4 regions of the Streptomyces sp. NPDC053079 genome follow, and region 2 is predicted to be linked to each of the others. Evidence: riboswitches for the same ligand, from Rfam matches in the RefSeq annotation. Region 2 holds a riboswitch; each other region holds the start of a gene.
What was found. Region 2 has a riboswitch for cobalamin ahead of ACIGXW_RS00310 (cobalamin biosynthesis protein). Riboswitches for the same ligand answer to the same signal wherever they lie in the genome.
Positions count from the first base shown of each region.

Region 1 (5,733 bases), on a different contig from region 2:
TCTGGTCGTCGTCGAGGGCCGCCTTCCAGTTGAAGGAGGGCGAGCAGTTGTAGGCCAGCATCTGCTCCGGGTACTCGGCGTGGATCGCCTCGGCGAACTCCCGTGCCTGGGCCAGGTCCGGGGTTCCGGTCTCCACCCAGATGAGGTCGGCGTAGGGGGCGTAGGCCAGGCCGCGGGCGATGACGGGGGCCATGCCGTTCTCGACCCGGTAGAAGCCCTCGGCGGTGCGCTCCCCGGTGGCGAAGCGGGCGTCGCGCTCGTCGACGTCGCTGGTCAGCAGGTTCGCGGCGAGCGCGTCGGTGCGGGCCACGATGACGGTGGGGACGTCCGCGATGTCGGCGGCGAGGCGGGCCGCGTTGAGGGTGCGGATGTGCTGGGCGGTGGGGACGAGGACCTTGCCGCCGAGGTGGCCGCACTTCTTCTCGGAGGCGAGCTGGTCCTCGTAGTGGATGCCGGCCGCACCGGCGGCGATCATCGCCTTGGTCAGTTCGAAGGCGTTGAGCGGCCCGCCGAAGCCGGCCTCGGCGTCGGCGACGATGGGCGCGAGCCAGTCGATGCCGTCCCGGGCGCCCTCGACTGTGGCGATCTGGTCGGCGCGCAACAGTGCGTTGTTGATCCTGCGGACCACCTGCGGCACGGAGTTGACCGGGTACAGGCTCTGGTCGGGGTAGGTGTGGCCGGCCTGGTTGGCGTCGGCGGCCACCTGCCAGCCGGAGAGGTAGATGGCCTGGAGGCCGGCCCGGACCTGCTGGACGGCCTGGCCGCCGGTGAGCGCGCCGAGGGCGTGGATGTAGTCGCGTTCGTGCAGTTGGCGCCAGAGCCGTTCGGCGCCGCGCCGGGCCAGGGTGTGCTCCTCGCGGACGCTGCCCGACAGCCGGATCACGTCCTGTGCACCGTAGGTGCGCTCGACGCCCTTCCAGCGGGGGTCCGTCGCCCACCGGTCCGCCAGTGCTTCCGCCGCCGTCTGTGCCTGCGCCATGACCGTCTCCCGGGTTCGCTGAGATCACACGGTTCTTGTGAAGGATGCGTGGGGTTGTCACTGAGTGACGTGCCGCCGATGCGGCGCCGCCGCCCTTCCGGGCGCGTGAAGCGGTGAGCAGTGCGCCCGGAGGGGCGGTGGGCCGCACTACGACTCTGGCAGTGGCACTCAGTGCCATCAACCGTGGAAGATTGCCAAGTTCTGCGCATCTTCCGGCCCGGTTCTGCGAATCTTGCCAACACACCCGTCAGATCAAGGACGTCGGGCACGGAGCAGGGGGAGAGCGGTGGGCAAGACATACGCGGGGGCGCGGCTGCGGCGGTTGCGCGAGGAGCGGCGGCTCAGTCAGGCGGAGCTGGCGCGCGTCCTGGCGATCTCCCCCAGCTACCTCAATCAGATGGAGCACGATTCCCGGCCGCTGACCGTGCCGGTGCTGCTGCGGCTGACCGAGGCCTTCGGCGTCGACCCGGGGTTCTTCTCGGAGCGCGACACCAGCAGACTCGTGGCCGACCTGCGCGAGGTGCTCGCCACCGAGGTCGACGCCGCCCGGGTCTCCCCCTCCGACCTCGCGGAACTGGCCTCGCGCATGCCGGCCGTGGCCTCGGTCCTGCTCGACCTCGGCCGCCGCGGCCACGCCCTGGCCGAGCGGCTGGCCGAAGCCGCGGAGGCCCGCGGTCACGAGGACGTGGCCCTGCCGCGCTCCCCGCACGAGGAGATACGGGAGTTCTTCTACCGGCGGCAGAACTACCTCCACGAGGCCGATCTCGCGGCCGAGGACCTGGCCCACACCCTGGGCGTGCGGCCGGGCGAGGTGGTGCGGACGCTCTCCGCGCGCCTGACCGAGCGGCACGGGGTGCGGCTGGCGGCGGACTGCGACCGGCTGCACCACTACGACCCGGTCACCCGCGTCCTGCACCTGTCCAACCGGCTGCGCCCCGGCCAGCAGGCCTTCCGCATGGCCACCCAGCTGGCGCTGCTGGAGTTCGGCGACCGGCTGTCCGCGCTGGCGTCGGAGGACTACGCGGAGGGCTCGGCCAGTTGGTCGCTCGCCAGGATCGGCATCGCCAACTACTTCGCCGCCGCGCTGATCCTGCCGTACCGCGCCTTCCACACGGCCGCGGAGGAGGTCCGTTACGACATCGAGCGGCTCACCGACCGCTTCGGCCTCGGCTACGAGACCGTCTGCCACCGCCTCAGCACCCTCCAGCGGCCGCGGCTGCGCGGTGTGCCGTTCTCCTTCGTCCGCGTGGACCGCGCCGGCAACATGTCCAAGCGCCAGTCCGCCACCGGCTTCCACTTCTCCCGAGCGGGCGGCACCTGCCCCTTGTGGAACGTGTACGAGGCGTTCGCCGCCCCGGGCCGGATCCACGTCCAGATCGCCGCCATGCCGGACGGACAGCGCTACCTGTGGACCGCCCGCGCCGTCACCCGGCACCGCGGGGGCTGGGGCGAGCCGGGCAAGACGTTCGCCATCGGCCTCGGCTGCGAAGTGCGCCACGCCTCCCGGCTCGTCTACTCCGACGGGCTCGACCTCGCCAACACCTCCGCGGCCACCCCGATCGGCATGGGCTGCCGGATCTGCGAACGCCTGGACTGCCCGCAGCGCGCGGTGCCGCCGCTGGGCCGGCCGCTGGCGATCGACGAGAACAGCAGCACGTTCGTGCCGTACCCGGTGGCGGACAAGTGATCACGCTGGGGTGGACTTACTAGGACGTCCAACTATATGTTCGCGACCAAGGCCCGCGGTGTCAGGGAAGCCGGTGTGATTCCGGCACGGTCCCGCCACTGTGACCGGGGAGTGAGCCGTCGACAGCACGCCACTGACGAGATGTGCCATGCGTCGGGAAGGCTGGCGGCGCGCGGTGATCCGGGAGTCAGGATACCGGCCGCGGGTGTTCCGTGTTGTCCACGAGGATGGAGCAGACACGCATGGCACCGGTCCGTACTCACGACCCTGGTGATCCGGCGGAGCGCGCGCTCATGTCCGCGCACGCGTAGCTCTTCGCAGAGCCACGAAGCCCCATGCCCATCCCCGGATCTCACCTGACCTGACGAGAGCAGGCTTCCATGGTCCGTGAACTGACACATTTCATCGGCGGCAAGCACACCCCCGGAACGTCGGGGCTCTTCACCGACGTGTACGACCCCAACACCGGCGCCGTACAGGCCCGGGTGCCCCTGGCCGGGCGCGAGGACACCGCGTCCGCGATCGCGGACGCCGCCGCCGCGCAACCGGAGTGGGGCGAGTGGAATCCGCAGCGCCGCGCCCGCGTCCTGCTGCGGTTCCTCCAACTCGTCGAGGGCGAACGGGAGTCGCTGGCCCGCCTGCTGTCCCGCGAGCACGGCAAGACCGTCGCCGACGCCCACGGCGACCTCCAGCGCGGCCTGGAAGTGGTCGAGTTCGCCGCCGGCATCCCGCACCTGCTCAAGGGCGAGTTCACCGACAACGCCGGCACCGGCATCGACGTCCACTCACTGCGCTCCCCGCTGGGCGTCACGGCCGGCATCACCCCCTTCAACTTCCCCGCGATGATCCCCCTGTGGAAGGCCGCACCGGCCATCGCCTGCGGAAACGCCTTCGTCCTCAAGCCGTCCGAACGGGCCCCGTCCGTACCGCTGCGCCTCGCGGAGCTCTTCCTCGAGGCCGGCCTCCCGCCGGGGATCCTGAACGTGGTCAACGGCGGCAAGGAGTCCGCCGAGACCCTGCTGACGGACCCCCGGGTGCAGGCCGTCGGCTTCGTCGGCTCCACCTCCGTCGCCGCGCACGTCTACGCCACGGCCGCCGCGCACGGCAAGCGCGCCCAGTGCTTCGGCGGCGCCAAGAACCACATGATCGTGATGCCGGACGCCGACCTCGACCAGGCCGTCGACGCGCTGGTCGGCGCCGGGTACGGCTCGGCGGGCGAGCGCTGCATGGCCATCTCCGTGGCCGTGCCCGTCGGGGAGGAGACGGCCGACGCGCTGGTCGCACGCCTCAAGGAACGCATCGGGAACTTGCGGATCGGACGCTCGGACGACCCGGAGGCCGACTTCGGCCCGCTGGTGAGCCGTGACGCCCTGGAGCGCGTACGCCGCTACGTCGGCATCGGCGCCACCGAGGGCGCCGAACTCGTCGTCGACGGCCGGGGCTTCGTCCTGCCCGGCCACGAGGGCGGCTTCTTCGCCGGCGCCACCCTCTTCGACCGTGTCACCCCCGCCATGCGGATCTACCGCGAGGAAATCTTCGGCCCGGTGCTGTGCGTCGCCCGCGCCGCCGACTACGAGGCGGCCCTGCGGCTGCCGAGCGAGCACCCGTACGGGAACGGGGTGGCGATCTTCACCCGGGACGGGGACACCGCCCGGGACTTCACCCGGCGGGTGACCACGGGAATGGTCGGCGTCAACGTGCCCATTCCGGTACCCGTCGCCTACCACACCTTCGGCGGCTGGAAGCGGTCCGGATTCGGCGACCTCAACCAGCACGGCCCGGACGCCGTCCGCTTCTACACCCGCACCAAGACCGTCACCTCGCGCTGGCCCTCCGGGGTCAAGGAAGGCGCGAGCTTCACCATCCCGACGATGGGGTGAGCGCGGTGACGACCACTCTCACCACGGACCAGCTCGCCCTGGCCGAGGTCACCCTCGACTTCGCCCAGGAGCACCTGGCCCCGCACGCCGTCGGCTGGGACCGCGACAAGCACTTCCCGCTCGACGTCCTGCGCAAGGCCGCGGAACTCGGCCTCGGCGGCGTCTACGTCCGCGAGGAGCACGCCGGCTCCGGCCTCACCCGCGGCGACGGCGTCCTGGTCTTCGAGGCACTGGCCACCGGCTGCCCCTCCATCGCGGGCTACCTCTCCATCCACAACATGGTCGCCTGGATGCTCGACCGGTACGGCGACGCGGCCCAGCGCGGCCGCTGGCTGCCCGGGCTCTGCGGCATGCAGGCGCTGGGCAGCTACTGCCTGACGGAGCCGGGCGCCGGCTCGGACGCCGCCGCCCTGCGCACCCGCGCGCGGCGGGACGGCGACGGCTACGTCCTCACAGGCGTCAAGCAGTTCATCTCCGGGGCGGGCGCGGCCGACGTCTACGTCGTCATGGCCCGCACGGGCGAGGGCGGCGCGGACGGCGTCTCCGCCTTCGTCGTCGAACGCGACGACCCCGGGCTCTCGTTCGGCCCGAACGAACGGAAGATGGGCTGGAACGCCCAGCCCACCCGCCAGGTGATCCTCGACGGGGTCCGCGTCCCGGCCGGCCGCCGGCTCGGCGCCGAGGGCGACGGCTTCCGCATCGCGATGAACGGCCTGAACGGAGGCCGCCTCGGCATCGCCGCCTGCTCCCTGGGCGGCGCCCAGAGCGCCCTGGACCGCAGCCTGGCCCATCTCGCCGACCGCGAGGCGTTCGGCATGCGGCTGCTCGACGCACAGGCCCTGCAGTTCCGCCTCGCCGACATGGCCACCGAACTGGCCGCGGCCAGGGCACTGGTCCGGCAGGCGGCGGACGCCCTGGACCGCGGCACCCCGCAGGCCCCGCAGCTGTGCGCGATGGCCAAGCGGTTCGCCACCGACACCGGCTACTCCGTCGCCGACCGCGCCCTGCAGCTGCACGGCGGCTACGGCTACCTCAGCGACTACGGCATCGAGAAGATCGTCCGCGATCTGCGCGTCCACCAGATCCTGGAAGGAACCAACGAGATCATGCGCCTCATCGTGGCCCGCGGACTGACGGGCGCCCTGCGATGACCACTACCAGCGAGCACGTACTGCTGCGCACCGAAG
Region 1 is NZ_JBITZJ010000009.1:131,759-137,491, reverse strand. Features, by position in the region: gene aceA (isocitrate lyase) at 1-979, opposite strand, end outside; gene ACIGXW_RS30520 (short-chain fatty acyl-CoA regulator family protein) at 1,266-2,666, shown strand; cobalamin riboswitch at 2,699-2,885, shown strand; gene ACIGXW_RS30515 (CoA-acylating methylmalonate-semialdehyde dehydrogenase) at 3,047-4,546, shown strand; gene ACIGXW_RS30510 (acyl-CoA dehydrogenase family protein) at 4,543-5,697, shown strand; gene ACIGXW_RS30505 (enoyl-CoA hydratase/isomerase family protein) at 5,694-5,733, shown strand, end outside.
Region 1: another riboswitch for cobalamin. It lies ahead of ACIGXW_RS30515 (CoA-acylating methylmalonate-semialdehyde dehydrogenase); the one in region 2 lies ahead of ACIGXW_RS00310 (cobalamin biosynthesis protein).

Region 2 (5,733 bases):
CCATCGAGCTGATTGCCTGGGTGAATGGAAAACATCACGCTTCTCATCGGGATCGTGATCGTCACGGCCTTGGTGTTCGACTTTACGAACGGCTTCCACGACACGGCCAACGCCATGGCCACCACCATCTCCACCGGGGCCCTCAAGCCCAAGGTCGCGGTGGCCATGTCGGCCGTGCTCAATCTCGTCGGCGCGTTCCTGTCCGTGGAGGTCGCGGCGACGATCTCCAAGGGCATCGTCGACGAATCAGGCATCCGGCCGGAGATCATCTTCGCCGGCCTGGTCGGCGCGATCGTCTGGAACCTGCTCACCTGGCTCGCGGGCCTGCCCTCCAGCTCCTCGCACGCGCTGTTCGGCGGCCTGATCGGCGCGACCATCGCCTCGGTGGGCACCGACGCCGTCCACGGTGACGCCGTCGTCATGAAGGTCCTCATCCCCGCCGTCGTCGCCCCGGTCGTGGCCGGCCTGGCGACCGTGCTGGCGACCCGGATGACCTACCGCCTGGCGCGCAACACCGACCCCGAGGCCAGCGCCAAGGGCTACCGCGCCGGCCAGATCGCCTCGGCCGCCCTGGTCTCCCTCGCCCACGGCACCAACGACGCGCAGAAGACCATGGGCGTCATCACCCTCGCGCTGATCTCCGGCGGCGCCCTCGGCGCGGACGCCGACCCGCCGATGTGGGTCATCGCCTCCGCCGGTATCGCCATCGCGCTCGGCACCTACCTCGGCGGCTGGCGCATCATCCGCACCCTCGGCAAGGGCCTGGCCGACATCCAGCCGCCGCAGGGCTTCGCCGCCCAGACCGGCGCCGCCGTCACCATCCTGGCCTCCTCCCACATCGGCTTCGCGCTCTCCACCACCCAGGTCTGCTCCGGCGCCGTCATGGGCGCGGGGCTCGGCCGCAAGGGCGGCGTGGTCCGCTGGTCCACCGCCGGCCGCATGGTCGCCGCCTGGGGCCTGACCCTCCCGGCCGCCGGCCTCGTCGGCGCCGGCGCCGCGCTCCTGGCCGACCAGGGCGACTGGGGCGTCGCCGCGGTCGCCGTCCTGGCCCTGGCCGCCTGCGGCGCCATCTGGGTGGCCTCGCGCCGCAAGCCGGTCACGCACGACAACGTCAACGACCTCAACGAGCCGCAGGGCGTCTCCGTCCCGGCCGAGCCCGTCGGCGTGGTCACCGCGGCCCTCCAGGCCGTCGCCCCGCCGCCGGCCGGCCCGGTCGCCGGCCCCACCGCCGCCCCGGCAGCCGCCCCGGCCGCCACTCCCGCCCCTGCCCCCGCGACGGCCGGCTGACCGCCGGGCAACGGAGGAGAACCACCATGAACATCGACTGGGCAGCACTCGGCCAGGTCTTCGGCGTCAGCCTCGTGGCCACCCTCGGCCTCGTGGCCGTCTTCACCCTCGGCATCGTGGGCACGTCCCGCAAGGCCGCCACCGCCGCCACCGCCCCGGCGGCCGGCCCGAGCTCGGTGGCGCGCACCGGCGCGTACACCTGCTTCGCGCTGTGCGCGGCCGCCGTGGGATACGGCATCTACCTGATCGTCGCCTGACGCGACCGCAGCACATCCCGCGCACGAAGCGCCGGTCCGGCACCCGCCGGACCGGCGCTTCGCCGTTGCCCGCGTCGCCCGCCGCCCCACCCGTGACCGGCAGCCTCACCGCAGGTCAGGGTGAGTTGACTGCCCTTCCCGGGCCGTGGTGGACTTCCGGAGCCAAACGGCGACAGCAGAGGAAGCCGGTGCGAATCCGGCGCGGTCCCGCCACTGTCACCGGGGAGTGTCCCCCCGATTCCAGGGCCACGGTCCGCGGTCCGCGGACCGGAAGGCCGGGGGCGACGCCGATCCGGGAGCCAGGAGACTCTGGTCGCCGGTCACGTCGAGCCAGGGCGCGGACCCTGAGTGAGGACACATCGCCATGCCCGGCTGCCGTCGCCCCCTGCCCTTCGCGCCCCCTGTGCCCCCGGTGCGCCGCCCCCGCCACGGTGTGACGGCGGCCTGATCCGATGCGCCCGACGCGCAGTGATCACACGCCCGGGAACCTGACCGGGGACATCACCGGGAACCTGACCGGGAAGCATCTCGCCTTCGTCTGCGGCGCCGCGCTCGGCTTCGCCTGCGACCTCGTGGTGGGCGACCCGCGCCGCGGCCACCCCGTCGCCGCGTTCGGCCGCGCCGCGCAGGCCGTCGAGGAGCGCCTGTGGCGCGACCACCGCGGCTACGGCACCCTGCACGCGCTGCTGTGCGCGGGCGGCACGGCGGCCGCCGCCGGGCTGCTGGCCCGTACCGCGCGCCGCTCCCCCGCCGCCGGCGCCGCGCTGACCGCCGCCGCGACCTGGGCCGTGCTCGGCGGTACGACCCTGGGCCGCGAGGCACGGGCGGTCGGCGGAGCCCTGGAGGCCGGCGACATCGAGGTCGCCCGGGAACGGCTGCCGCACCTGTGCGGCCGCGACCCGCAGGCGCTGGACGGGCAGCAGATCGCCCGGGCCGTCGTCGAATCCGTCGCCGAGAACACCTCCGACGCCGTCGTGGGCGCCCTCGTCTGGGGAGCCCTCGCCGGGGTGCCCGGCCTGGTGGGCTTCCGCGCGGTCAACACCCTCGACGCCATGGTCGGCCACAAGTCGCCGCGCCACCGGCGGTTCGGCTGGGCCTCGGCCCGCCTCGACGACGTCGTCGGCTGGCCCGGCGCCCGCCTCACCGCCGCCCTCGCCGTCCTCGCCGGTCCCGACCCGCGCGGCGCCTGGCGCGTGGCCCGGCGCGACGCCGCCCGCCACCCCAGCCCCAACGCCGGCCCGGTCGAGGCCGCCTTCGCCGGCGCCCTCGGGGTCCGCCTGGGCGGCACCCTCGCCTACGCCGGCCGCGTCGAACACCGCCCCGTCCTGGGCGCGGAGAACCGGCCCGTGGCCGTGGCGGACATCGAACGCGCGGTGCGGCTCTCGCGCCGGGTATCGCTGCTGGCCCTGGGGACCGCCGTGGTGGGCAGGCTCTCCCTCGCACATTTCGCCAGAAGGAGGAATCGGTGACAGCCGACAGGAGCGGGCCCGCACGCCCGCCGGGCGGGGGCCTGCTGGTGGCCGGGACCACCTCGGACGCGGGCAAGAGCGTGGTGACGGCCGGCATCTGCCGCTGGCTGGTCCGCAAGGGCGTCAAGGTCGCGCCGTTCAAGGCGCAGAACATGTCGCTCAACTCCTTCGTCACGCGCGAGGGAGCGGAGATAGGGCGCGCCCAGGCCATGCAGGCCGCGGCCGCCCGCGTCGAGCCGAGCGCTCTGATGAACCCCGTGCTGCTCAAGCCCGGCGGTGACCGGAGCAGCCAGGTCGTGCTCATGGGCAAGCCGGTCGGCGAGCTCAGCGCCCGCGGCTACCACGCGGGCCGGCAGGAGCAGTTGTTCGGCACGGTGACCGAGTGCCTCGAGGAACTGCGGCGTACGCACGACGCGGTGATCTGCGAGGGCGCGGGCAGCCCGGCGGAGATCAACCTGCGCCGCAGCGACATCGTCAACATGGGCATCGCCCGCGCGGGCCGGCTGCCGGTGGTGGTGGTCGGCGACATCGACCGCGGCGGGGTCTTCGCGTCCTTCTTCGGCACCACGGCGCTGCTCTCGCCCGAGGACCAGGAGCTGATAGCGGGCTACATCGTCAACAAGTTCCGGGGCGACGTCTCCCTGCTGGAGCCGGGCCTGGACATGCTGCACGCTCTGACGGGCCGGCGGACGTTCGGCGTACTGCCGTTCGCCCACGGCCTGGGCATCGACGAGGAGGACGGCCTGCGCGTCTCGCTGCGCGGCGCCGTCCGCGAGTCGGTGGTGGCCCCGCCGCACGGCGCCGACGTGCTGCGCGTGGCGGTGTGCGCGGTGCCGCTGATGTCCAACTTCACGGACGTGGACGCCCTCGCGGCCGAGCCGGGCGTGGTCGTCCGCTTCGTCGACCGCCCCGAGGAGCTCGCGGACGCCGACCTGGTCGTGGTGCCGGGTACGCGCGGGACGGTCCGGGCCCTGGCGTGGCTGCGTGAGCGTGGCCTGGCGGAGGCCCTGGCCCGCCGGGCCGCCGAGGGCCGCCCGGTGCTCGGCATCTGCGGCGGCTTCCAGGTGCTGGGCGAGCGGATCGACGACGAGGTGGAGTCACGGGCCGGTTCGGTCGAGGGCCTGGGCCTGCTGCCGGTGCGGGTGCGGTTCGCGGTCGACAAGACCCTGGCCCGGCCGGTGGGCGAGGCCCTGGGCGAGCGGGTGGAGGGGTACGAGATCCACCACGGCGTCGCCGAGGTCCTGGGCGGCGACGAACCGTTCCTGGACGGCTGCCGGGTCGGCGCCGTGTGGGGCACGCACTGGCACGGCTCGCTGGAGAGCGACGGCTTCCGGCGCGCGTTCCTGCGGCGGGTGGCGAAGGCGGCCGGGCGGGCGTTCGTTCCGGCGCCGGACACGTCGTTCGCGGGGCTGCGGGAGGAACAGCTGGACCGGCTGGGGGATCTGATCGAGGAGCACGCGGACACGGATGCGCTGCTGCGGCTCATCGAGGACGGGGTGCCCGTGCCGAACGGCTACCCGTTCATACCGCCGGGGGCGCCGTGAGTAGGGGAATCCCCGCACGAGCGGGGAGCACAGCAGGGCTTCAACGAAGTGATCGCCGAGCAGCGGACCAACCCCGCCGGTGCGGGGAGCAGAAGGCAAGCATGACCCTCAACTGCGGCAACGGCCGACGCATTCGGCGAGAACCCCTCGAAGGAGTGACCAGCGCATGAACACCACCTATCCCTTCACTGCGATCGTCGGCATGGAGGATCTGCGCCTGGCTCTCCTGCTGAATGCCGTCTCCCCAGCTGTGGGCGGTGTGCTCGTACGGGGCGAGAAGGGCACGGCCAAGTCGACGGCAGTTCGCGGTGTCGCGACGCTGATGCCGCCGGTCGCCGTCATCGACGGCTGCAGGTTCTCCTGTGACCCGACGTCGCCGGACCCGGCGTGTCCGGACGGGCCGCACGGGGCCGATGCCTTGAGCGACACCCGGCCCGCGCGGATGGTCGAACTGCCCGTCGGAGCCTCGGAGGACCGACTCGTCGGCGCTCTCGACATCGAGCGGGCCCTGTCCGAGGGCGTGAAGGCCTTCGAGCCCGGCCTGCTGGCCGACGCGCACCGAGGCGTGCTGTACGTCGACGAGGTCAACCTTCTCCACGACCACCTGGTGGACCTCTTGCTCGACGCGGCAGCGATGGGCGCCTCCTACGTCGAGCGCGAAGGCGTCTCCGTCCGTCACGCGTCCCGCTTCCTCCTCGTCGGCACCATGAACCCCGAGGAGGGCGAGCTGCGCCCGCAGCTCCTCGACCGGTTCGGGCTGACCGTCGAGGTCGCGGCCTCGCGGGAGACCGACGAGCGCGTCGAGGTCGTGCGCCGGCGCCTGGCCTACGACGAGGACCCGGCGGCGTTCGCCGCCAAGTGGGCCGCCGAGGAGGACGCGCTGCGCGAGCGCATCGCCGCCGCGCGGGCGCTGCTGCCGGGCGTCCGGCTCGGGGACGGCGCGCTGCGCCGCATCGCCGCCGTGTGCGCCGGGTTCGAGGTGGACGGCATGCGCGCCGACATCGTGACCGCGCGCACCGCGAGCGCGCTCGCCGCGTGGGCGGGGCGTACGGACGTGACGACGGCGGACGTCCGGCAGGCGGCGTTGCTGTCGCTGCCGCACCGGCGCCGGCGCAATCCGTTCGACGCGCCCGGTCTGGACGAGGACAAGCTCGACGAGATCCTCGACCGGTTCGA
Region 2 is NZ_JBITZJ010000001.1:54,975-60,707, forward strand. Features, by position in the region: gene ACIGXW_RS00300 (anion permease) at 25-1,287, shown strand; gene ACIGXW_RS00305 (hypothetical protein) at 1,314-1,544, shown strand; cobalamin riboswitch at 1,722-1,854, shown strand; gene ACIGXW_RS00310 (cobalamin biosynthesis protein) at 1,997-3,013, shown strand; gene ACIGXW_RS00315 (cobyric acid synthase) at 3,010-4,557, shown strand; gene ACIGXW_RS00320 (putative cobaltochelatase) at 4,724-5,733, shown strand, end outside.

Region 3 (5,733 bases), on a different contig from region 2:
GCCGGTCGCCAGGCCGTGCAGCAGGCCGCGGCTGCGGAACCAGTACACGTAGGCGAAGGCGCCGTAGAAGAACAGGCCCTCGATGCACGCGGCGAAGCAGATCAGGTTGAGCAGGAAGCGACGGCGGTCGGCCTTCGTCTCCAGCCGCTCCAGCTTCTCGACCTCGTTGATCCACTTGAAGCAGAACTGGGCCTTCTCGCGGATGGAGGGGATGTTCTCCACCGCGTCGAACGCCGCGGCGCGGTCGTCCGGGTCGGGCAGGTAGGTGTCCAGCAGGGTCAGATAGAACTGGACGTGCACGGCCTCCTCGAAGAGCTGCCGCGACAGGTACAGCCGCGCCTCGGGGGAGTTGATGTGCTTGTACAGCGTCAGGACCAGGTTGTTCGCCACGATCGAGTCGCCGGTCGCGAAGAACGCGACCAGGCGGCCGATCATGTGCTGCTCGCCCGGCGAGAGCTTGGCGAGGTCGGCGACGTCCGAGTGGAGGTCGACCTCCTCCACGGTCCAGGTGTTCTTGATCGCGTCGCGGTAGCGGTCGTAGAAGTCCGGGTACCGCATCGGGCGCAGGGTCAGCTCGAAGCCCGGGTCGAGCAGGTTCTTCTCGGTGGAGCTCATTACTGGCAGGCCTCGCAGGACTCGGGGTTCTCAAGGGAGCAGGCGATGGCGTCCGCGTCGGGCGCGGCCTGCTGCACCGGGATGGTGGCGGCCGCACTGGCCGACCGGGCGATCCGGGTCGCCGGACGCGAGCGCAGGTAGTACGTCGTCTTGATGCCCTGCTTCCAGGCGTACGCGTACATCGAGCTGAGCTTGCCGATGGTGGGCGAGGCCATGAAGAGGTTCAGCGACTGGCTCTGGTCCAGGTACGGCGTACGGGCCGCGGCCATGTCGATCAGGTAGCGCTGCGGGATCTCCCAGGCGGTGCGGTACAGGTCGCGCACCTCCTGCGGGATCCACTTCAGGTCCTGGATCGAGCCGTTGGCGTCCGTCATGGCGTCGCGGGTCGTGCGGTCCCACACGCCGAGCTTCTTGAGGTCCTCCACCAGGTAGGTGTTGACCTGCAGGAACTCACCGGAGAGCGTCTCGCGCTTGAAGAGGTTGGAGACCTGCGGCTCGATGCACTCGTACACGCCCGCGATGGAGGCGATGGTCGCCGTGGGGGCGATCGCCAGCAGCAGCGAGTTGCGCATGCCGACCTCGGCGATGCGGGCGCGCAGCGCGTCCCAGCGGTCCGCCCAGGCCGGGACGGCGTTGGGGTAGTGGTCGGGGTGCAGCACGCCGCGGGCGGTGCGTGTCGCGGACCAGGCCGCGTGCGGGCCGTGCCGCTCGGCGAGGTCGGCGGAGGCCTCGTACGCCGCGAGCATGATCCGCTCGGAGATGCGGGTGGACAGCTCCTTCGCCTCGGGGGAGTCGAAGGGCAGGCGCAGGCGGAAGAAGACGTCCTGCAGGCCCATCAGGCCCAGGCCCACCGGGCGCCAGCGGTTGTTGGAGTTGCCGGCCTGCTCGGTCGGGTAGAAGTTGATGTCCACGACGCGGTCGAGGAACGTCACGGCCGTACGGACCGTACGGTCGAGCTTCTCCCAGTCCATCTCGCCGTCGGCACCCAGGTGCTGCGCGAGGTTGACCGAGCCGAGGTTGCAGACCGCGGTCTCGCTGTCGTCGGTGACCTCGAGGATCTCGGTGCAGAGGTTCGAGGAGTGGACGACCTTGCCCTTTTCGGCCGTCTGGTTGGCCGTGCGGTTGGCGGCGTCCTTGAACGTCATCCAGCCGTTGCCGGTCTGCGCGAGGGTGCGCATCATGCGGGCGTACAGCACGCGGGCCGGGATCTGCTTGACGGCCTTGCCCTCGGCCTCGTACCGGCGGTACGCGGCGTCGAACTCGTCGCCGTAGAGGTCGACCAGGTCGGGCGTGTCGGCGGGGGAGAACAGCGACCAGTCGGCGTCGGCCTCGACGCGGCGCATGAACTCGTCCGGGATCCAGTGCGCGATGTTGAGGTTGTGGGTGCGGCGGGCCTCCTCACCGGTGTTGTCGCGGAGCTCCAGGAACTCCTCGATGTCCGCGTGCCAGGTCTCCAGGTAGACGCAGGCGGCGCCCTTGCGCCGACCACCCTGGTTGACCGCCGCCACGGAGGCGTCGAGGGTGCGCAGGAACGGCACGATGCCGTTGGAGTGACCGTTGGTGCCGCGGATCAGCGAGCCGCGCGAGCGGATGCGGGAGTAGGACAGGCCGATGCCGCCCGCGTGCTTCGACAGGCGCGCCACCTGGTGGTAGCGGTCGTAGATCGAGTCCAGCTCGTCCAGCGGCGAGTCCAACAGGTAGCAGGACGACATCTGCGGGTGGCGGGTGCCGGAGTTGAAGAGCGTGGGGGAGGACGGCAGGTACGACAGCGTGCTGGTCAGCCGGTACAGCTCCGCGACGTCGTCCAGGGCCCGCTCCGAGTGGTCCTCGGCCAGACCGCAGGCCACGCGCAGCAGGAAGTGCTGCGGGGTCTCGATCACGTCGCGGTGGATCGGGTGGCGCAGCAGGTAGCGGCTGTGCAGGGTGCGCAGGCCGAAGTAGCCGAAACGGTCGTCGGCGCCGTCGGTCAGCGCCGTCTCGACCAGGGCGTCCAGGCGCTCGGCGTGGGTGGCCACGAAGGCGGCGGTCTCGTCCGCGATCAGGCCCTCGCGGTGGCCGACGGCGACCGAGGCGGAGAAGGACGTCGCACCCTGGCCGGCCGCCTCGTCGGCGATGGCACGGGTGAGCAGCCGGGCGGCGAGCTTGGAGTACTCCGGCTCCTCGGCGATGAGACCGGCGGCGGCCTCGGTGGCGAGGGAGCGCAGCTCGGCCTCGTCCGAACCGGGGTGCCGGCCGCGCAGCGCGGCGGCGGCGACCTTGCCCGGGTCGGTGGCGGGCAGATCGGCGGTGAGATCGGTCAGGGTGCGCAGCAGCGCGGTCCCGGGGCCGCCGGTCGCTTCCGCGTTCGCTGAGACCGGATCTGCGGGCGCGATGGTCACGTGTGGCTCTCCCTCGCTCGGCTGGGGTGGGCCGGGCGGGAGGCGCGCGACGGTCGCGTACGGGCATGCCGCTTGCACCAGGGCACACCTCGTAGGCGTCCGCCGGCCCAACCCGCGGGGCCCGGACGAATTCAACGCCCATAGCCGAGCCCAGGGCAGGCTCGGTGGTGGACGCGCTGTCGGCAGGTCCTCGGACTTCGGTGCGCTGTGTATATGCGCACACATACACCGTTGCGGGACAGTTCCGGATTTCCACCGGATTCCCCTGCGACGACAGCGAGGACGAGCATACATCTAGTGCCGGGCCTCGTACGCGCCCCCACATGTTGTGTCGTCCCGTCATGAAGCGGTTGCGGAATGTGCTAACGGGTGGGCCCGGCAGGGCAAGCGAAGAGGGCCGTCACGCCCCCTGGACGGGGGTGTGGCGGCCCTCTGGAGGGTGGGTCGGGTCAGTGCCCGCCGGGGGCCCCCACGGTGGCCGGGGGGAGGTCCGTACGGACGCCTGGGTCGCCGGCGTCGGCGGTGTAGTCCGACGGCCGGGTCTCGTCCACGCCGTCGGGCGCCTTCAGCGCCCTGAGGACGAACGTCGCGACGATGACGACGATCACATTGAGGACGAAGGCGGTGAGGCCGATGTAGCCCTTCTCGCCGATGAGCGGGATCAGGTTGGTGTTGCCGAAGTGGTCCTGGGTGGCGCTCGGCGTGTCGTACGCCCGCCAGGTGCCGTAGATCATCCCGGCCGCCCAGCCCGCGAGCAGCGCCCAGCGGTGGCACCAGCGGGTGAAGAGACCGCCGACCAGGGCCGGCACGGTCTGCAGGATCCAGATGCCGCCGAGCAGCTGGAAATTGATGGCGACCGTTTTGTCCATGGTCAGGACGAAGGCGAGGGCGCCGACCTTCACCAGCAGGGAGGCGAGCTTGGAGACCTTCGCCTCGTGTTCGGGAGAGGCGTCCGGCTTGATGAAGTCCTTGTAGATGTTGCGCGTGAAGAGATTTGCCGCCGCGATCGACATGATGGCGGCCGGAACGAGCGCGCCGATGCCGATGGCCGCGAAGGCCACACCCGTGAACCAGTCGGGGAACATGTCCTCGAAGAGCTGCGGGATCGCGAGCTGTCCGTTCTTCACCTTCACCCCGGCGGCGATGGCCATGAAGCCGAGCATGGCCAGCAGGCCCAGCATCAGGGAGTAAAGGGGAAGAATGGTGGTGTTGCGGCGGATGACATTGCGGCCCTTGCTGGAAAGCACCGCGGTCACCGAGTGCGGATAGAGGAACAGCGCCATCGCCGAGCCCAGGGCGAGCGTCGCGTACGCCCACTGCGCCTGCGGTCCGGTGATCAGCGAGCCGCGAGGCTTGCCGGTGGCCGGGTTTTCTGCCGCGAACGCCTCACCGGCCTTCGCGAAGATGTCGCCGAAGCCGCCGAGCTTCATCGGGATGTAGACGATCGCCACGATGATCACGATGTAGATCAAGGTGTCCTTGACGAACGCGATCAGCGCGGGCGCGCGCAGCCCCGAGGAATAGGTGTAGGCCGCGAGCACACCGAAGGCGATCAGCAGCGGCAGGTCCTTCACGAACCAGTTGGTGTTCTCCCCGCCGCCGACGCCCATGACGTCCAGAACCGCCTGGATGCCCACCAATTGCAGCGCGATGTACGGCATCGTGGCGAGTATTCCGGTCAACGCCAGGGCCAGCGAGAGGCCCTTGGAGCCGAACCGGCCCCGGACGAAGTCCGAGGACGTCACATAGCCGTGCTTGTGCGCGACCGACCAGAGGCGGGGCAGGAAGGTGAACACGAGCGGGTAACAGAGAATGGTGTACGGCACCGCGAAGAAGCCCGCCGCGCCGCCCGCGTAAATGGCGGCCGGGACGGCCACGAACGTATACGCGGTATAGAGGTCACCGCCCAGCAGGAACCAGGTGACCCAGGTGCCGAAGGAGCGGCCGCCCAGTCCCCACTCGTCGAGATTGTTCGCGTTCTCCGCGCGCCGCCACTTCGAGGCCAGAAAACCCATGACCGTGACGGCGAGGAAGAAGATGATGAAGACGGTGAGCGCGACACCGTTCACGCCGTCCTTCATCGCGGCTCACCTCCCGCACGCGCACGCGTCCGCCGCTCGTGGCGGCGCACGATGACATAGGCGACGACGGTGAGCAGCGTCGAGAGGACGACCCACAGCATCTGGTACCAGTAGAAGAAGGGGATACCGATGAAGGCCGGGGTGAGCCGGGAGTAGGAGTCGACCCAGAGCATCGCCGCGAACGGCAGGGCCAGGCATACGCCGGCGATGACCAGCGGCAGGGTGACGACCGGTTCGCGGCCACCCCCGGGTGGCTGCGCGGGTGGTTGCGACATGCGTGACTCCGTCCCCTGAGCGATCACTTGCGTAATGCGCAGGAAATCTAGGGGAGGGTGCCTCCGGACGTCACCCCCTATCCGCATATCGGAATGATTCAGAAGGTGCCGGTTCCGTTTGTGTGGGTTCCGTTTGCGTCGGTTCCGTTTGCGCCGGTGAGGAACTCGGCCGCGGCCAGGCCCGATACGCGAGTGGCCCCGTGGGTCGCGAGGTGCGGAGCGCCGGGGGTGTCGGCGCCGGGGACGCCCATCTCGACGACGACCGCGTCCGGGCGCCGCCGCAGGAGGCGGCCGAGGGCGCCGGCCATCCAGGAGTGCCGGGCCGCGTCGCGGACCACGACGACCAGCGGGCGGCCGACGGCGGGGACGAGGACGACGCGCTCC
Region 3 is NZ_JBITZJ010000002.1:704,218-709,950, forward strand. Features, by position in the region: gene ACIGXW_RS10505 (ribonucleotide-diphosphate reductase subunit beta) at 1-615, opposite strand, end outside; gene ACIGXW_RS10510 (ribonucleoside-diphosphate reductase subunit alpha) at 615-2,993, opposite strand; cobalamin riboswitch at 3,157-3,300, opposite strand; gene mctP (monocarboxylate uptake permease MctP) at 3,443-5,074, opposite strand; gene ACIGXW_RS10520 (DUF3311 domain-containing protein) at 5,071-5,349, opposite strand; gene ACIGXW_RS10525 (glycoside hydrolase family 3 protein) at 5,448-5,733, opposite strand, start outside.
Region 3: another riboswitch for cobalamin. It lies ahead of ACIGXW_RS10510 (ribonucleoside-diphosphate reductase subunit alpha); the one in region 2 lies ahead of ACIGXW_RS00310 (cobalamin biosynthesis protein).

Region 4 (5,733 bases), on a different contig from region 2:
CGGCGGCCGTTCGGGGGCCGGCGACCGTAACGGCCCGCCATGTACGGACGGTTACGGTCACCGGTCGGCTCACCGCTACTGCCCGGCGCGCTCCGCGCGTACCCGCCGGGCGGCCTCGACCAGGTGCTCGAGCGAGGTCCGTACCTCCGCCCAGCCACGGGTCTTCAGTCCGCAGTCCGGGTTGACCCACAGGCGTTCCGCCGGGATGGCCGCCAGGCCCTTGCGCAGCAGGGCGGCGATCTCCTCGACGTCCGGTACGCGCGGCGAGTGGATGTCGTAGACGCCCGGGCCGACGGCGTGCGCGTAGCCTGCCGCGGCCAGTTCGTCGGCGACCTGCATGCGGGAGCGGGCGGCCTCCAGGCTGATGACGTCGGCGTCCAGCTCCTCGATGGCGGCCAAGATGTCGCCGAACTCCGCGTAGCACATGTGGGTGTGGATCTGGGTGTCCGCCCGCACCCCGGCCGTGGTGAGCCGGAACGCCTCGGTGGCCCAGGCCAGGTACTCCGCCCGGTCGGCGGTCCGCAGCGGCAGCGTCTCGCGCAGCGCGGGCTCGTCGACCTGGATGACGGCCGTGCCGGCGGCCTCCAGGTCGCCGACCTCGTCCCGCAGCGCCAGGGCGACCTGGCGGGCGGTGTCGGCCAGCGGCTGGTCGTCGCGGACGAAGGACCAGGCGAGCATGGTGACGGGGCCGGTGAGCATGCCCTTGACGGGGCGCTCGGTGTGGGACTGGGCGTAGCCGGTCCAGGCCACGGTCATCGGCTCGGGGCGGGAGATGTCGCCGGCGAGGATCGGCGGGCGGACGTAGCGGGTGCCGTAGGACTGCACCCATCCGTGCTGGGTGGCCAGGTAGCCGGTCAGCTGCTCGGCGAAGTACTGGACCATGTCGTTGCGTTCCGGCTCACCGTGCACGAGGACGTCCAGGCCGGCCTTGTCCTGGAAAGCCAGGACCTCACGGATCTCGGTCGCGATGCGCTCGTCGTAGGCGGTGGCGTCGATGCGCCCGGCGCGCAGGTCGGCGCGGGCGGTGCGCAGTTCGCGGGTCTGGGGGAACGAGCCGATGGTGGTGGTGGGCAGCAGCGGCAGGCCGAGCCGGGCCCGCTGGGCGGCGGCGCGCTCGGCGTACGGCTGGGGGCGGCGGGCGTCCGCGGCGGTGACGGCCGCCGCGCGGGCCCGTACGGCCGGGTCGCGGGTGAGGGCGGAGGCGGCGCGGGAGGCCCGGGCGGAGCGGTTGGCGGCGAGCTGCGGGGCGATGGTGTCGCTGCCCTCGTTGAGGCCGCGGGCGAGGGTGACGGTCTCCTCGGCCTTCTGCCGGGCGAAGGCCAGCCAGCGGGCGACCTGCGGGTCGACGTCGCGCTCGGCGGTGGCGTCGAGGGGGACGTGCAGCAGGGAGCAGGAGGGGGCGACGTCCACCCGGTCGGCGAGGCCGAGGAGGGTGGCGAGGGTGGACAGGGACCGTTCGAGGTCGTTGATCCACACGTTGCGCCCGTCGATCACGCCCGCGATCAGACGCTTGCCGGGCAGGCCGCCGGCGGCGGCGAGGGCGTCGAGGTTGGCGGCGGCGGGTCCGGTGAAGTCCAGGGCCAGGCCCTCGACGGGGGACTTGGCGAGGACGGGCAGGGCGTCGCCCACGCGGTCGAAGTAGGTGGCCGCCAGCAGCTTGGGCCGGTCGGCGAGGCCGCCCAGCTCCCGGTAGGCGCGGGCGGCGGCGTTCAGTACGGCCGGGGGCTGGTCCTGCACCAGGGCGGGCTCGTCGAGCTGGACCCACTCGGCGCCGGCCGCCCGCAGGTCGGAGAGGACCTCGGCGTACACGGGCAACAGCCGGTCCAGGAGGGTGAGGGGCTGGAAGCCGGGCGGGGCGCCGGGCGCGGGTTTGGCCAGCAGCAGATAGGTGACGGGGCCGACGAGCACGGGCCGGGCCGCGTGGCCCTGGGCGAGGGCTTCCCCCAACTCGCCCGTCTGCTTGGTGGAGTCGGCGGAGAAGGCGGTGTCCGGGCCCAGTTCGGGCACGAGGTAGTGGTAGTTGGTGTCGAACCACTTCGTCATCTCCAGCGGCGGGAACTGCTGGGTGCCGCGGGCCATGGCGAAGTAGCCGTCCAGGGCGTCGGCTTCGACGGCGGCGCGGTACCGCTCGGGGACGGCGCCGACCATGACGGTGGTGTCCAGGACGTGGTCGTAGAGGGAGAAGTCCCCGGTGGGGACCTCGTGGACGCCGGCGTCGGCCAGGCGCCGCCAGGCGTCGCGGCGCAGGGCGGCCGCGGTGTCGTGCAGGGCTGCGGCGTCGACGCGGCCGGCCCAGTAGCCCTCGACGGCCTTCTTCAGTTCACGGCCGGGCCCCTGCCGGGGGTAGCCGTGGACGGTGGCCCGGGCGCGGACGGCGGTGGGGGCGGTGGGGTGTGTTGCCACGGAACTCTCCTTCGCGAGTCGCGGGGGATCCCGGCGGGACCCGAGCGTACGAAGGGTCGGCAGATGCCGGCGGAGCACGCCCAGGCATGCGCCGTCCGTACCGCCGGCCCGCCCTCGAGGCCACCGAGATCACCGCGTGCGGTCGCACGCGGGCAGCGGCAGGTATTCGGACTCGCGGGCACGCCGTGTCGGTGGAGGACACGGCACCTAGTGGCCGTCGCTTCCCGGACCGCCGGGGCGGTCCAGTGCGTATGACGGCGGTCGTTCCCGCTCACCGCTGCGGGGCAGTCCCGGATTCCCACCGGGTTCCCTCTTGCGACGCGCCCGCCTGGAGGGCGGGGCGAACCGGCTGCGCCTTCACCCTAGACGCAGGGGCCCGTCCGCCGACAGGGGTTGCCCGGACAGTTTCGATCTTGCGTGCGGACGCGCGGGGTAGGGTCGTGGGCCGTGGCCGCCCCTGCGGGCCGTCAGGACCCCCAGCAGCGCCATAAGGCGAAAATTGCGGCCAAAACAGGAAACCTCACCGGGCCGTACCCCCTCTTCCCTCCCGGAGAACCCACTCCGAAGAGGAGCGACAACCGTGGGCCTTACGTCCCAGACTTTCCTGCTGTTCCTGGTGGTCATCGCCGTCGCGCTGGCCGCCCTCGTGCTGTGGCTGTGGCCACGGGCCGCGAAGAAGGGGATCCCGGCGCTCCTCTCCCGGCTCGGCCTGCTCGCCGTGGCGCAGCTGGGCATCCTGTCGGTGCTGCTCGTCGCGGCGAACAACGAGTTCGGCTTCTACTCCACGTGGAACGAGCTCCTCGGCCGCAACTCCAGCAAGCAGGAGCTGAAGGGCGGCAAGGACGGCAAGCGGCCGCCCGCGCTCGTCGTGAAGGGCCAGGAGTCCGTCGGCCTGGGCCCGAAGGAGAAGGCCGGCCAGGTCGACCGGATCGAGATACGCGGTCCCGTCAGCGGGCTGGGCATGGACGGCTTCGCCTATCTGCCGCCGCAGTACTTCCAGAAGGAGCACGAGAACGACCGGTTCCCCGTGATCGTGGCGATCACCGGGCAGCCCGGCGTCTCCAAGAACCTCATCACCCAGATCAAGGTCCCGCAGGCGGCCTCCCGCGCCATCGTGGCCAAGCAGATCAGGCCGACGATCGTGCTGATGGTCCGGCCGTCGGTCGTGGCGGACCGCGACACCAACTGCACGGACGTGCCGGGCGGCCCGCAGGCCATGACGTTCTTCAACCAGGACCTGCCCATCGCCGTCAACGACGTGTACCGCGCGGACAATTCGCGGGGCGGCTGGGGCGCGGTGGGCAACTCCACGGGCGGGTACTGCGCGCTGAAGGCGGCCATGACCAACCCGGCCCGCTACGGCGCCGCGGCCGGGCTGTCCGCCGACCTCTTCGCGCGCCAGGACCGCGACACCGGTGACCTCTACGCGGGCAACAAGCAGATCAGGAACGAGTCCGACCTGACCTGGCGCCTGGAGCACATGGCTCCGCCGCCGGTGTCCCTGCTCCTGGCCGCCAGCTCGAAGGGCGAGGAGAAGTACTACGAGCCCATGCTGAAGTTCGCGGGGAAGGCCAAGGCGCCGACCAAGGTCGACAAGCTGGTCCGTGAGGAGGGCGGCCACAACTTCCAGACCTGGCGCGAGGAATACCCCGAGGTCCTGCGCTGGCTCGACAAGGAGCTGACCGCCCGCCGCTGAGGCCGCGCGGGGTTTCCCGTCCGGCCGGGAACGGTTTCGGCCACGGCCACGTCCCAGCCAGTGTGGCCCGAATGCGCACGGCTCGGTACGCCGTACGCAGGGGGAGGGGGCGTACGGCATGGACGGGATGGACACCACGCGGCGCAAACCGCTGCTGGCCGGGCGGTACCGGCTCATGGAACAGCTGGGGCACGGCGGCATGGGCGTCGTCTGGCTCGCCATGGACGAGGTGCTCGACCGGGAGGTCGCGGCCAAGGAGGTCCGGGCGCCGGAGCACATGAACGACGAGGACGTCCGGGTGCTGTACGCGCGCCTGAAGCAGGAGGCCCGGGCCGCCGCGCGGGTCGCCCACCCCCATGTGATCACCGTGCACGACGTGGTCGAGCAGGAGGGCCGCCCCTGGATCGTCATGGAGCTGGTGCGCGGCCAGTCGCTGGACAAGGTGCTCCGGCAGGAGGGCGTGCTCCAGCCCAAGGAGGCGGCCAGGATCGGCGCGCAGGTGCTGCAGGCGCTGCGCGCCGCCCACGCCGTGGGGGTGCTGCACCGCGACGTCAAGCCGGCGAACGTCCTGCTGGAGGCCGGGGGCCGGGTGGTGCTCACCGACTTCGGCATCGCCGTCATCGAGGGCGCCGGCACCCTGACGCGCACCGGCGACCTGGTCGGCTCCGCCGAGTACCTGGCCCCGGAGCGGGCCACGGGCCGTCGCCCGGGCATCCCCTCCGACCTGTGGTCGCTGGGCACCCTGCTGTACGTGGCGGTGGAGGGGGTCTCCCCGTTCCGCCGGGGCGACGCGCTCAGCACGCTGCGGGCCGTGGTCGACGACGAGCCCGCGGCGCCCCGGCGGGCCGGGCCGCTGACGCCGGTGCTGGAGGGGCTGCTGCGCAAGGACCCGGAAGCCCGCATGGGCTCGGCGGAGGCCGAGCAGCTCCTCGACCGGGTCGCCGCCGGCCTGCTCACGGAGGAACCGCCCGGGTACGTCCGCACCGCCCTCGACGAGCGGGTGCGCCACCCGGACCCCGGACGGCCGCTGACGGTACCCGACACGCCGACACCGACACCCACGCCCGTACCGACACCGACACCGACGCCCTCACCTGCGCCGAGGCCCACGCCGACGCCGGAACCCGGGCCCGTCGTGGGGCGCTCCGCGGGGACGCCGTCCGTCAACGTGCCGGTCGGGCTGCAGCAGGGCGGCCTGGCGACTCCCCTTCTCGCTCCGGGCCCGGGAGGGTCCGCCGCGTCCGTCGGGTATCCCGTGCGTCCGCTGCCGCACCCCGGGACGGGGCCGGAGCCCGGCCCGGAGCCACGGCCGCGGACGGCGGTGTGGATCGTGGCGGCCGTCGTCGCGCTGGTCCTGCTCGCCGGTGGGGCCGCGGCCCTGTTCGCCCTGCGCGACAACAGCGGCTCGCAGCCGGGCGACAACCCGGGCGGCGGCCCCACGGGGGTGGCCACGCCCGGGCAGACGGAGGACACGTCCGAGCCGGCGACCCCCGGACCCACCACGGACCCCACCACGGACCCGACCACGGGTCCGAGCACCGACCCGACGGGGTACGCCAGTTGCGGCAGCGGCTGGGTGACCTCGTGCTAGCGCGTACGGACTGAACCGTCGGAATTCGTGAACCGGCTATCGG
Region 4 is NZ_JBITZJ010000009.1:227,358-233,090, reverse strand. Features, by position in the region: gene metE (5-methyltetrahydropteroyltriglutamate--homocysteine S-methyltransferase) at 76-2,403, opposite strand; cobalamin riboswitch at 2,564-2,718, opposite strand; gene ACIGXW_RS30935 (alpha/beta hydrolase-fold protein) at 2,984-4,099, shown strand; gene ACIGXW_RS30930 (serine/threonine-protein kinase) at 4,218-5,690, shown strand.
Region 4: another riboswitch for cobalamin. It lies ahead of metE (5-methyltetrahydropteroyltriglutamate--homocysteine S-methyltransferase); the one in region 2 lies ahead of ACIGXW_RS00310 (cobalamin biosynthesis protein).